DNA from 4 places in the Lysinibacillus sp. NPDC058147 genome. Region 1 is predicted to be linked to each of the others. Evidence: riboswitches for the same ligand, from Rfam matches in the RefSeq annotation. Region 1 holds a riboswitch; each other region holds the start of a gene.
What was found. Region 1 has a riboswitch for cobalamin ahead of cobT (nicotinate-nucleotide--dimethylbenzimidazole phosphoribosyltransferase). Riboswitches for the same ligand answer to the same signal wherever they lie in the genome.

Region 1 (3,162 bases):
ATATTCGGTGTATATATACTCGGTATCGTAACTGCTTTCGGTGGTGGAGCTATACGAAACTTACTTATAGGTTTACCTGTAACAACACTGTGGGGGCAGGATATGATGTTCCAAATTGCCATTGCAGCCATAACAATTTTTTTCTTATTTCCACACCGACTTATTCAGCATTGGCATCGCTGGGGCAATTTCACTGACGCTATTGGGTTATCGGCATTTGCAATTCAGGGTGCCCTTTATGCAGTCAAGCTTGATATGCCTATTAGTGCCGTTATTGTAGCTGCTGTCTTAACAGGATCTGGTGGTGGAATTGTTCGTGATTTATTAGCTAGACGACAACCATTAGTCCTCCGTGATGAAGTCTATGGTGTTTGGGCAGCACTAGCCGGGCTTATCATCGGACTTCAACAATTTTCAGGGGATCTCTTTTTATATGTATTATTTGGTGTGATCACAGTATTAAGAATACTTTCATATATGAAGAAATGGCGTTTACCGTTGCGGAGGTTGAATCGAGCATAGCTATACTGCTGCATAATAACAAGCCCAAATATCAGATTTGGGCTTGTTTCGAATTTATAAATTCCTTATTTATCTCAAACTCCGTGCATCCACAGCAGCGACTAAAGTTAATTTTTCAACAGCAACATAGCTTCTTCTAAAGTAGCCATATTTTTCATCATAGAGCAAGCTGCGTCCAAAATAGGAAAGGCTAAAGCTGCACCAGAGCCCTCTCCTAATCGCATATTCATCTGTAGCATTGGTTCAACTCCGAGCATTTCAGCAGCAATTTTTGCACCTGGTTCTTCAGAGGCATGAGATGGAATGATATAGTCTTTTACGTTGGGTTCGAGTTCGTATGCAATAAGTGCAGCAATAGTAGAAATAAAGCCATCAATAACAACCGGTTTACGATGTGCAGCTGCGGCAAGTATCACTCCAGCCATAGCGCCTATTTCTAATCCACCGACCTTTGCAAGAATATCAATAGCATCATCACGATTTGGTTTATTTAATGCAATAGCATTGTAAATGACTTCTACTTTATGTGCTATCCCCCCTGGTCCTACTCCTGCACCAAAGCCTGTCACTTCATTTGGATGACATTCGTGAAGAACCGATAATATTGCAGCACTTGGAGTCGTATTACCAATCCCCATTTCACCTGTCCCGAGTACATTGATTCCTTTTTTGATTTCTTCCGTTGCTACCTCAATTCCTACTTCAATGGATTGAATGGCTTCTTCCCTTGACATAGCAGGACCTTTTGCCATATTGTCCGTTCCATATTTAATTTTTTTTATGATAACACCAGCATCATGTGGAATATCTTCTTTTACACCAACGTCTACTGTGACAATTTTAGCATCTGTAATTTTTGCGATAGCACAGACTCCTGTTCCTCCTCTAGGAAAATTTAATGTTTGAAAGACCGTCACATTTTGTGGATTAGGTGTTACCCCTTCATCACAAACACCATGATCTGCTGCACAGACAATTATCGCTTTATTATCAATCGCAGGAAATAGGTCTCCTGTTATTCCGGATAGTTGTACAGCAAGTGCCTCCAGTTTGCCCAAGCTTCCAGGAGGTTTGCAAAGTGCATCTATGCGTTCCCTTGCCTTCTCCATCATTTTATTGTCAGCACTTTGAATGTTTTGAATCGTTTGTTGTAATAATTGCATGAAAATTTCCCCTTTCTTTTTTGCCCTTGTTACTCGAAGAATGATTTAGAGAAAAAATAAAAAGCCTGTAGTTTATTCCATAACAAATAAACTACAGACTTTTCCATCGTCTATATAACCGAAGCAGATAGGCAGGTCTCCTGGCTCAATTTCAACATTTCATAGAACCTTCCCAGAACGATGCTAGTGGCATTCTCTATGAAACTCCCTTTTTACAGTGGTGGGACCGCTAAAGCTTTTCACTTTATTCCCTATTCTCCCGCAATGGGCACCTAATGCTTTTATGCAATTACTTTAAATCTACGACAAAGTGTTTTTTGTGTCAATATATTAGTGAAATTGTATATTTCTTTCCAATGATATGAGTTATAAACTGATACGGAACTGAAGTACATCTATTGCCACAATTAATTTTAAACATCTTCTGGCAAAGAGAATTTTGGATATCAATCATTTCTATATCTAAAAAATTTTCATTCGAGAAGTGGTAGTAGAAATTGTTAGATTACAAGACATCCTGAATATCCTTATAGATCATGTTGACAACCCGAAATTTTTCTATTATCATATTAAAAATCGTAAATGAAAACAATAATATTTCGTATAACCCCAATAATATGGTTTGGGGGTCTCTACCAGGAACCGAAATTCCTGATTACGAAGAAAGTACAATACTTGTATTTTCTTTGTGGTCAGGAATTTTTTTGTATTTTAATCTAAACATTTATTTCAGGAGGTCAATAATGAACTTTTTAGCATTGCCAAAAATTGAACTACACTGTCATTTGGACGGAAGCCTTAGGGCTGAAACTATTATCGATATTGCACAGAAGGAAGGCATTCAGTTACCTACTTTTGATAAGGATGAACTACAAAAGGAGCTGATTGCTCCGTTAGAATGTGAATCCCTTGATGAATATTTAAAAAGATTTTCTCTTCCTAATTTAGTAATGCAGTCTAAGGAGAACTTAAGAAGAATTACTTTTGAGCTATTTGAGAATGCAGCAAGAGAAAATGTGAAATATTTAGAAGTCAGATTTGCCCCGTTACTTCACACACTACAAGGTCTTAGTGTTGAAGAAGTTATTCAAGCTGTTATAGATGGTATGAGGGACGCTGAAAGCCGTTACGAAATAAAGGGAAATATAATCCTGTCTTGCATGAGGACGATGTCTGTTGAAAGTGCATTCGAGGTGGTTGAAAAGGGGAAAAAGTTCCTTGGAGAAGGTGTAGTGGCAATTGACCTATGTGCATCTGAAGAAGAAGGCTTTTGTGAAAAATTTGTAGATCCAATCGCTTTAGCCAAAGAATATGGCTACAGAGTCACTATTCATGCCGGTGAAACAGGAATTGGTAAAAACGTTCTAGAGGCTGTTGAACTGTTGGGTGCTGAAAGAATAGGACACGGAGTATTTATTAAAGATTGTGCCGAGGCATATAAGATTGTAAAAGAAAGACAGGTAGTGCTTGAAATGTG
Region 2 (3,162 bases), on a different contig from region 1:
CCTTTTGATAAACAAGCCCAATGTCATCATACACCGCATTATAACAGGCAGAGGCACAGCCATTGACGTTTAAGCGTAATCTTGTAGGGACTGTTATTCCTTCTATTGAATGATATAGCTGTTCAGTAATCGGTGCTGCCTCCATCTTATCACCATCACAAAAGTCACAAGCCTTCATCGACACAATCGGCCCTTGCTTTGCCACATACAGACCAGCCTCTTCTAACTCCTCAATAGTATTTGCTACATCTACTGTTGGAATAGATAATAATATGCTGTAAGAGGCTGAGTATTTGATTGCACCTATTTCCCCTACAACCTTCGCTATTGTTTGAAATTGTAAGGGAGTGTAATGCTTATTAATAATACCTGGGCTTATGGCAAGACGTGTAAAATCTCCATTACTGTTTAGCTTTTCAAAGGTTTTGTCCGGTATATTCGTACGGAATGCGTTCATAAATACTTCTCCTTATGAAAAAGGAGCTAGCAAAACGCTAGCCCAGATTTTTTTAGTTTTTAAAGCTATCAGGATAGAAGCCTTTTGCTAATACTTGAATGGCTTCTGCAGCACGAACTCCTTCTGACGCAGCAGAAAGCGGTAAGATTACAAATCGTTCATTTTTTACTGCTTCCGTTTCTTTTAAGGCTGGATCATTTTTTAAGAAATTTATTTTTTCTCCCGCCGTTGTTTCACCGTAATCAACGACAACAACAACTTCTGGATTTCGTTCTACTACATCCTCTTTAGATACCGTAGTCCAACCGGATTCAACATCACCAAAAATATTTTTACCGCCAGCCATCGTTACAAGCTCGTTCATAAAGTTTTGTCCAGCAGTAAAGACATCTTTATCACCACTATCAAACACTAATACGCGCAGTTCTTTCCCTTCTTGTGGTAATTTTGCACGTACTTCATCTACATCTTTTGTCATTTTCTCGATTAAAACTTCACCACGATCCTCAACGCGGAAAATTTTCGCTATATTTCGAATATCTGTGAAAATATCATCTAAAGTAGGTTTCGTCATATTTGAGGCAGTATGTAAATATGTGTGAATCCCTAATGCCTCAAGTTCTTCAGGTGTACCGACACCTTTCTCTCCAAAGGCACTTTTCCAACCACCGTATAAAAAGTCTGCCTCAGCATTAATAACCTGCTCCTTTGTGGGATACTGTTCAGCTAATACAGGTACTTTATCGTAGGCAGCTTGTAGAGGCTCATAAATTTTATCATCTAAGTATGCAGTCCCTACCATTGAATCTTCTAAACCTAAAGCCAACATAATTTCTGTTACGTGTTGATTTAAGCTAATCGCTTTTTTCGGTGCTTCTTTATATACTTGTGTTGTTCCATTATTTTCAATTGTTATTTCTGTCGTTGCAGCTTGTGATGGCTCTACCTTCTCACCTTTTGCTGCAGATTCTGGTTTGTCCTTTGCGTTACACGCGCCTAGTACAGCGATCAATGCTATTACAAAGACAAGCCATACGTGCTTCCATTTCTTCATGTCCTCTTCTCCTTTGTTGTTAAATATATAAAAAGAAATCATTAGACTTCTTTGCTCCCGAGTTAGGTTTCTAGAAAAGGGCATAAAAAAATCCCCTTGTTTCCAAGAGGTTAGCATAGCGAAAGAAAGGTTCTTCAACCGTTCACTATCTCCATCCTCGTGGTTTAAGTAAAAAATATATATTGGCAGGTATCCTGGCTTAGGTTCATCATCTATACGCCTTCCCATAGTGTTGCTACAGTGGCATCTCGTATAGACTCCCCATTTACAGTTGCGGGACAGCATCGGATTTGCACCGATTTCCCTTTTAAGCAAATGACAAAATCATTTGCACCAATACGTCGTTTTTATTTAATTGTAATTGATATCGAAAGATTAGCAGATTCACAATCTCCGAAAATATTAAAAAATTATAATCATAAATATATTAACACTATTCCGACATAAACACTAACGATTTTTAAACGAAATATTTTTCATTCCAATTCTGTTACAATGTTGATAAATGAATTAATAGAAACGAGGATTTTTTATGCATGTAACAATTGGAGTACTCGCACACGTAGATGCAGGAAAAACAACATTTTCTGAGCAGTTGCTTTTTCATACAAACAGTATTCAAGCCCGTGGACGAGTGGATCACCAGGATACATTTCTAGACAACCATGAACTGGAGCGTCAGCGGGGCATTACGATTTTTGCGGAGCAAGGTCGCATGACGATTGGAAACGATACATATACGTTAATTGATACACCTGGACACGTCGATTTCTCGCCGGAAATGGAACGTGCCATTCGGGTTATGGATTATGCCATTATAATTGTTAGTGCAGTTGAAGGACTACAAGGTCATACCGAAACAGTGTGGCAACTTTTACGCCAATATCACGTCCCAACCTTTTTCTTTATCAATAAAATTGACCGTGAAGGTGCAGATGTTGAAACCGTTATGGCACAGCTTCAAAAGGATTGCTCTGAGGATGTACTGTTCGTAGATGAACCGCTCCGCCCCGACTTTGTATCAACTCACATAATGGAGTGGATCGCTGAACGTGATGAACAGCTTCTGGATGCTTTTCTTAATGAGACATTGGATAGCTCTAGCTCCCTTACTCATTTACAAACAATGGTTAAACAGGAAAAGGCCTTTCTATGTTTTTCTGGCTCTGCCTTGAAAGATATTGGGATAAAAGAATTTCTAGCTCAGCTTCCCCTACTTACAGAAACAAATTTTCTTAATGATGCCCCGTTCCAAGGTGAGGTGTTTAAAATTCGTCATGATGGACATCAACGCTTAACTTTTTTAAAGGCATTGCAGGGCACATTGCATGTGAGAGATGAATTTTTCTTTGGAGATGCAACAGAAAAAGTGACTGAAATTCGCCTATACAATGGTAGCCGTTATGATACCGCTCAAGAAGTAGAAGCTGGAGAGATTTTCGCAGTTAAAGGGATTAGCGAGGGAAACATCGGAGATATCATTGGTTATTCAAGTAACCCGAAGCCCTATGAATTAGTACCGACTTTACAGGCAAAAGTACAATATGAAGGCGATCAACATATAAAGGAAGTATTAAAAATTTTCCGCACACTTGAAGCAGAAGAACCATCTTTACGTGTGCTGTGGCATGAAAAATTTCAAGAAATTCAT
Region 3 (3,162 bases), on a different contig from region 1:
GGTACCCTGCAAAAGCAATTTCAGTTTAGTTATAAAGAAAAGTCTCTCACTGGAGTGGATCGTCAATATATTAATTTGACGGTAACAAATGTAAATCATAATCCTTTAGGAAACTATAACGTTACGGAAGATAGTCAGCACTTTTCAGGGGAAATCACGAATGTAGGTTTGAATTTTATGAATCCTTTGTATTATCGTGCGATGACACCAGATAAATTTTTCGCGTATGTATATTATAATTATAATGATACAGACAAGCGCATTTATCAAATGAATACAAGAGCCAATGAGTTTTATACATATTATAATGGCTATGTATATCAAATAGGCTATCAATTAAATGGTGATCAACAGGAAGCACAAGAAAAAATGGTTGCTCTTGTAAGAGAATTTATCCCACACTTAAATTCATGGAAAGCAAAGAAATAAGGTGGAAGATAAACTGACTGTAAAAGCTCGATTGGTGAAGGCTTAGAAATTAGTGGTGATTAAAACCCTCTAGTAAGTATTACTTAATTTTTGTCACCAACTAGTTACCAAATTGGCACATCTCATTCTGTCTATATTAAAATAGTAGAAAAGAGGATGGGGGTTCAACAATGACGGTAGCGCAAACGTATTTAAATGTAGTTCAAAAAAGATTTAAAAGTGTGAAAGAACAAGGTGATAAAACACTCTCACAATTGGATCATGAACAACTACACTGGGCTTTTAACGAGGAATCCAATAGCATTGCCGTTATCGTAAAACATGTTAGTGGCAATATGATATCGAGATGGACTGACTTTCTAACGACAGATGGCGAGAAAGCAACGAGAAATCGTGATGATGAATTTACTGATAGCCTTCAGACAAAAGAAGAGGTTATAACAGTATGGGAAAAGGGATGGCAAGTATTTTTAAATGCTTTACAAAGATTAACGGAAGCTGATTTACAAGGGTTTGTAACGATAAGAGGAGAACAGCATTCCGTGATAGATGCTATCGAAAGACAAATGTCCCACTACTCACAACATGTCGGTCAAATTGTTTACATCGCAAAGCAACTAAGGGGCACTGATTGGCAAACATTAAGTATTCCAAAGGGTCAATCTCAGGCTTTTACAGAGTCTATGGTAAAAAAACATCAACAATAGAAATGGGGCCGTCTCACTAGTGTGAGATGGCTTTTATGATGGAATATACTATAATAAAGCCTTTAAATATCTCAAAACTTTATTATATTCAGAAAATAAAATTGACGTGTGTCTTTGAAGCATGTTATGTTTATTACTAAATTTAATAATTATCATTACAAGTTTGAGTGAAATAATTTTTCACTCAATTAAAAGGAAAATGGGTGTAAATCCCATGCTGTCCCGCAGCTGTAAATGAGGAGTTTTGTTTCAAATACCACTGAGTAAGTACTTGGGAAGGTGAAGCAAAATGAAGATTCATAAGCCAGAATGCCTGCTTGTAGTTAGATTCATTGTAGAGCTACGAAAGATAGGGAGATGGATGGAAGGCTTTTAATGATGAGTTTTTCTATCCTTATTCATATTTGAATAAGGATTTTTTTATGCCTTTTTCTAAACATAGTAGTTTACATCAAAGTGAGGTGCGAATAAGGTTAGCGGCGGAATATCGGGTTTTAGCGGCTTCATATGCTTAGTTAGCGGCGCAATTTACACTTTTAGCGGCGTTCCCCGAATGCTATGAGTTTTAAATTAGAAGTATTTTGTGTCTTTCTAGCACCAATAAATAGACAGGAGCAGAAATAATGTTATTCAAAAAGAATTTATTACCTTTCATTCTATTGCTGATGTTAATCATTTTAGCAGGGTGTTCAAGCTCGAATGAAGGTAATGGAAGTACAACAAAAGATAACGAAGGAAAAATGATAACAATTGGCTGGCCACTAGATATAGGGCCATTAAATCCGCATACTTATCTACCAAACCAAATGACTGCCCAAGCAATGGTGTATGAATCATTGGTAGAATATAACGATGACGGGACAATATCGCCGAAATTAGCAGAGAGTTGGGAAATCTCCAACGATAAAAAAACTTACATATTTCATCTTAGAAAAGATGTCAAATACTCTGATGGGACAGCCTTTAATGCAGATAATGTCATTCGTAATTTTAATGCAGTTTTAGCAGATCGTGAAACACACTCCTGGATGGGGATGGTGAATCATATTGTAGATGTTGTGAAAAAAGATGACTATACAATTCGTTTACAGTTAGATGAACCATATTACCCTGTATTAAACGAACTGGCGTTTGTTCGACCATTCCGCTTTTTAGGGGATAACGGATTCCCTGAGGGAGATGCAACTAATAAAGGAATAAAAGCTCCGATTGGAACAGGTCCATGGGTATTAACCGAATACAAAAAAGATGAATCCGCAATTTTTAGCCGCAACGAACATTATTGGGGTGAAAAGCCACTGGTGGACAAAGTAAAAGTGAAAATTATTCCTGATTCAGAATCTATGTCACTGGCATTTGAAAATGAAGAATTAGATTTAATTTATGGCCGTGGCATTATTAGCTTAGATAACTACACTTTCTTAAAAGATAGCGGTAAATACAAAACGGCTATATCTGAACCTTTATCTACACGTGCATTGCTATTTAATACACAATCTGGTCCATTAGCAGAATTAAAAGTACGTCAGGCTATTCAATACGCTATTAATAAAGAACAAATGGTTGAGAGCATTACCCATGGTACAGAAAAAGTTGCCAATACACTGTTTTGGGATGCTATTCCGTATGCCAATATTGATTTGAAACCAATCCTATTCAGTCCAGAAAAAGCCAAGCAGTTATTAGATGAAGCAGGTTGGACATTACAAAAAGGTGATAAAATCCGTTCTAAAAATGGGCAACCTCTTAAACTAGATTTAATCTATATTGCAACAGATGCCATCCAAAAACCTATGGCAGAATTAATGCAAGGAGAATTAGCAAAAATAGGCGTCCAACTAAATCTTGAAGGCGCTGATGTTATGGTAGGGCTCCAAAAATTGATGGATAATCAAGTAGATATTAATTTTTGGCGTACTAATGGTCCACCAACAGACCCGCATAGCTTCGCAAACGAATCAGCAACACTGAATGCAAATGGCGTTTATGAAGCGAAATTAGGCCTAGATAACGCAGCACAAATTGA
Region 4 (3,162 bases), on a different contig from region 1:
TGTTTAAAGTCTCCAGGGCCAAAGCCAACTACGAAAATCTTACCTTTTTGCGCCATTTTGCTACCCCTCTTTCACCTTTTCAATGCCTTTAATGGCTGTTGTTTGCGCTGTACGCTGTAACGAACCTTCACGCAATGTAAAAACATGCTCATTATGTAACGCTTCATGATTCAAATCTTGTACGAGTGCTCTCGCATGCTCCATTGTCGGCACTCGGTACCAATTCCCTTGAGGATAAGCAATGACAACACAAGCATCCTTACATCTGCCATTACAGCGGGTCCTTGTCGTATGTATTTCTTTATCAAGCGCTAGTAACTGTATTTCATCACGGATTGCCTGTGTAATGTCCTCAGCATCTTTTTTCATACAGCTACTACCATTGCAAATAAAAAGATGTGTTTTCATCCCCTCTAAATTCCAAGTTGTCATAGTTTTTCTCCCCTCATTTGCTTTTTAGGAAAAAGAAAAACCTTTACTCTAGACGAAGAGTAAAGGTTTAGTAGAAGCCAAATAAAAACGAATATATACAGGTACTCGCTCTCGCTTCAACTTCTCCCTCCGAAAAGTTTGCATGCATCATCACATAAGCAGGTTTCCTGACTAAAGCTTCCTTTTACTTTCGCGCCTTCCTAGTTTTCACTAGTGGCATCCGCGATTTCATCAGCTATTACAGTAGCGGGGGCTGTATCGGATTCTCACCGATTTCCCTATTATCTTGAAAATATTCAAGCACTTATGGACGTTTTATATGAATTTATGTAATTAAAAACTGTTTCTATCATAGCTTATTTTTTTAAAATTTCAATATTTCTTTTTTAATTTGTGACAATTTTTTTAAAATTTCATAGAAAAAACGCGATATCCAGTTTATATTTATCTAAATTTTCGATATAGACTATCAATTTAAAATTTTTTCACAAAAAGTATAGCATATATATGGAAATTCGTGTTACACTTTGTCGTGAAATCTCACAACTTCAACTTTTTTCGGTGCGAATTGTTCAGCATTTCGCTTAAAAGGGAAGCCGGTTCAAGTCCGGCGCGGTCCCGCCACTGTACTAGGGAGTTTTATAGAAAATGTCACTGTCCAAAGGATGGGAAGGCCTATAAAACATTGAACTTAAGCCAGGAGACCTGCCGAAAAATATGTGATCGTTTCAACCTACGAGGATGGGTGTGCGGCTTAGCAGATTAGAATTTTATTTGCTTTTTTTAGCTATGCACTTTTCCACTACGGAAAAGTGCTTTTTTTCATTCAGAAGAGATTAGTTCTCAAAGTGGTAGTACAGATATGGTTCCATCCGAGCCAAAAAACCACTGAATGAAAAAAAGCCTCCGGCGGATGTCACGGATTTTGAAAGGAATGAATTGTGCTTGCACAATTCTAAATCCGGACGCAATTACGCCATGGCGAAATTGTATCGCTCGCATACTAATTCGAAAAATTTTAAAGCTAGGAGGAGAGATTTTTGAAATTTTCAGGTTGGAAGCTTAGTTATTTTTTATTGGCCTTTTTATTCGTGCCAAATCGTGCATTTGCAATGCATATTATGGAGGGCTTTTTGCCAATCGAATGGGCGATTTTTTGGTGGGTCATTTCGATTCCATTTATTATTTTAGGATTACGTTCTATTCGTAAAACTATTGATGAAAATCCTGAAACAAAAATGATTTTAGGTCTATCAGGTGCCTTTGCCTTTGTGCTATCAGCCTTAAAAATTCCTTCTGTAACGGGGAGTTGCTCGCATCCAACTGGAGTTGGGCTTGGAACAGTTCTTTTTGGTCCACTAGCAATGAGTGTTATCGGAACAATCGTGTTATTATTCCAAGCTTTACTTTTAGCACATGGTGGGCTTACAACATTAGGTGCAAATACCTTTTCTATGGCAATTATGGGCCCTATTATCGCTTACTATGTATTTAAGGGCTCACAAAAAATGGGACTATCATTTTCCCTCGCTGTCTTTTTAGCAGCAATGCTTGGTGATTTAGGTACATATGTTGTCACTTCTGTACAATTAGCTCTTGCCTTCCCTTCTGAGGTCGGAGGCTTTATGGCTTCATTCACAAAATTTGCTGGTATTTTTGCGTTAACACAAATTCCTCTTGCTATTAGTGAAGGAATTTTAACAGTAATTGTTATGAACTTCCTGAAGAAATACAATGTGAGTGAATTAAAAGCTCTCCGTGTGTTCTCAGCAAAGGAGGCACACTAAAATGAAAAAAAATTTACTACTCATAGCCATTGTTGTGTTATTAGCAATCGTTCCCCTATTTATTCAAAAAGGTGCAGAATTCGGAGGAGCTGATGGCGAAGCAGAGGCAGCAATTAGTGAAATAGATGCTAATTACGAGCCATGGTTCGAAAGCTTATGGGAGCCACCAAGTGGTGAAATTGAAAGCTTATTATTCGCACTACAGGCTGCTATCGGCGCTGGATTTATCGGCTATTTCATCGGCTTAATGCGCGGCAAACATAAAGAAGGTTAAGCGATGTTACTCATTGATAAGTATGCATATTTGAATAAACTAGCGTCTGTTCATCCGCTAGAAAAAATGGCGTTATCTCTTGGACTACTTATATTGTCGCTTATCATGAAAGATGAACGAATTTCACTCATTACTTTTATTGTGATGAGTGCTTTTATCATTATAGGCGCAAAGATCCCTGCTAAATATTACGCTAAATTACTCTTACTACCCGGATTTTTTTTACTATCAAGTTTAGTGTCAATTTTAATTTCTATAGCGCCAACAACTAGCACACTACCAACGCACATTTGGTCATTTTCACTTAATAGTTGGACGATTTTTATTGGCAGTGCTAGCCTCGTGATAGCGCAACAACTTTTTTTCATCGTCCTTGGAAGCATTAGCTGTTTGTATTTTTTAATTCTCACAACATCAGTCCAGTCTATTTGTTACGTCCTACGACAATGTCGACTTCCAATTCTATTTGTAGAGCTAGTAGAGCTAACATATCGTTTTATTTTTATCTTTTTAGATAGTATGCAAAAAATCCATCTTGCCCAGCAGGCTCGTTTAGGATACAGCTCCCCTATGCAATGGCTTCGCTCAGTATCAATGCTGATTGCAGCTTTATTTGTCGAGATGTTCCAACGTAGTCGTGAGCTAAACAATGCGATGGAAGCACGTGGT

Region 2: it holds a riboswitch for cobalamin, as region 1 does, so the genes downstream of both, ACFVT8_RS07945 (ABC transporter substrate-binding protein) here and cobT (nicotinate-nucleotide--dimethylbenzimidazole phosphoribosyltransferase) in region 1, are expected to answer to the same signal.
Region 3: it holds a riboswitch for cobalamin, as region 1 does, so the genes downstream of both, nikA (nickel ABC transporter substrate-binding protein) here and cobT (nicotinate-nucleotide--dimethylbenzimidazole phosphoribosyltransferase) in region 1, are expected to answer to the same signal.
Region 4: it holds a riboswitch for cobalamin, as region 1 does, so the genes downstream of both, ACFVT8_RS03975 (energy-coupling factor ABC transporter permease) here and cobT (nicotinate-nucleotide--dimethylbenzimidazole phosphoribosyltransferase) in region 1, are expected to answer to the same signal.

What each region holds. Positions count from the first base shown of each region.
Region 1 covers NZ_JBHVUJ010000003.1:158,113-161,274, forward strand. The annotation lists gene ACFVT8_RS10320 (trimeric intracellular cation channel family protein) at 1-522, shown strand, start outside; gene cobT (nicotinate-nucleotide--dimethylbenzimidazole phosphoribosyltransferase) at 630-1,685, opposite strand; cobalamin riboswitch at 1,799-1,976, opposite strand; purine riboswitch at 2,265-2,363, shown strand; gene add (adenosine deaminase) at 2,429-3,162, shown strand, end outside.
Region 2 covers NZ_JBHVUJ010000002.1:518,626-521,787, forward strand. The annotation lists gene ACFVT8_RS07940 (precorrin-3B methylase) at 1-457, opposite strand, end outside; gene ACFVT8_RS07945 (ABC transporter substrate-binding protein) at 510-1,511, opposite strand; cobalamin riboswitch at 1,679-1,864, opposite strand; gene ACFVT8_RS07950 (GTP-binding protein) at 2,044-3,162, shown strand, end outside.
Region 3 covers NZ_JBHVUJ010000004.1:396,281-399,442, forward strand. The annotation lists gene ACFVT8_RS24575 (hypothetical protein) at 1-429, shown strand, start outside; gene ACFVT8_RS14670 (DUF1572 family protein) at 600-1,136, shown strand; cobalamin riboswitch at 1,279-1,471, shown strand; gene nikA (nickel ABC transporter substrate-binding protein) at 1,760-3,162, shown strand, end outside.
Region 4 covers NZ_JBHVUJ010000001.1:822,606-825,767, reverse strand. The annotation lists gene cobJ (precorrin-3B C(17)-methyltransferase) at 1-56, opposite strand, end outside; gene ACFVT8_RS03980 ((2Fe-2S) ferredoxin domain-containing protein) at 61-432, opposite strand; cobalamin riboswitch at 572-755, opposite strand; cobalamin riboswitch at 975-1,159, shown strand; gene ACFVT8_RS03975 (energy-coupling factor ABC transporter permease) at 1,473-2,219, shown strand; gene ACFVT8_RS03970 (energy-coupling factor ABC transporter substrate-binding protein) at 2,221-2,493, shown strand; gene cbiQ (cobalt ECF transporter T component CbiQ) at 2,497-3,162, shown strand, end outside.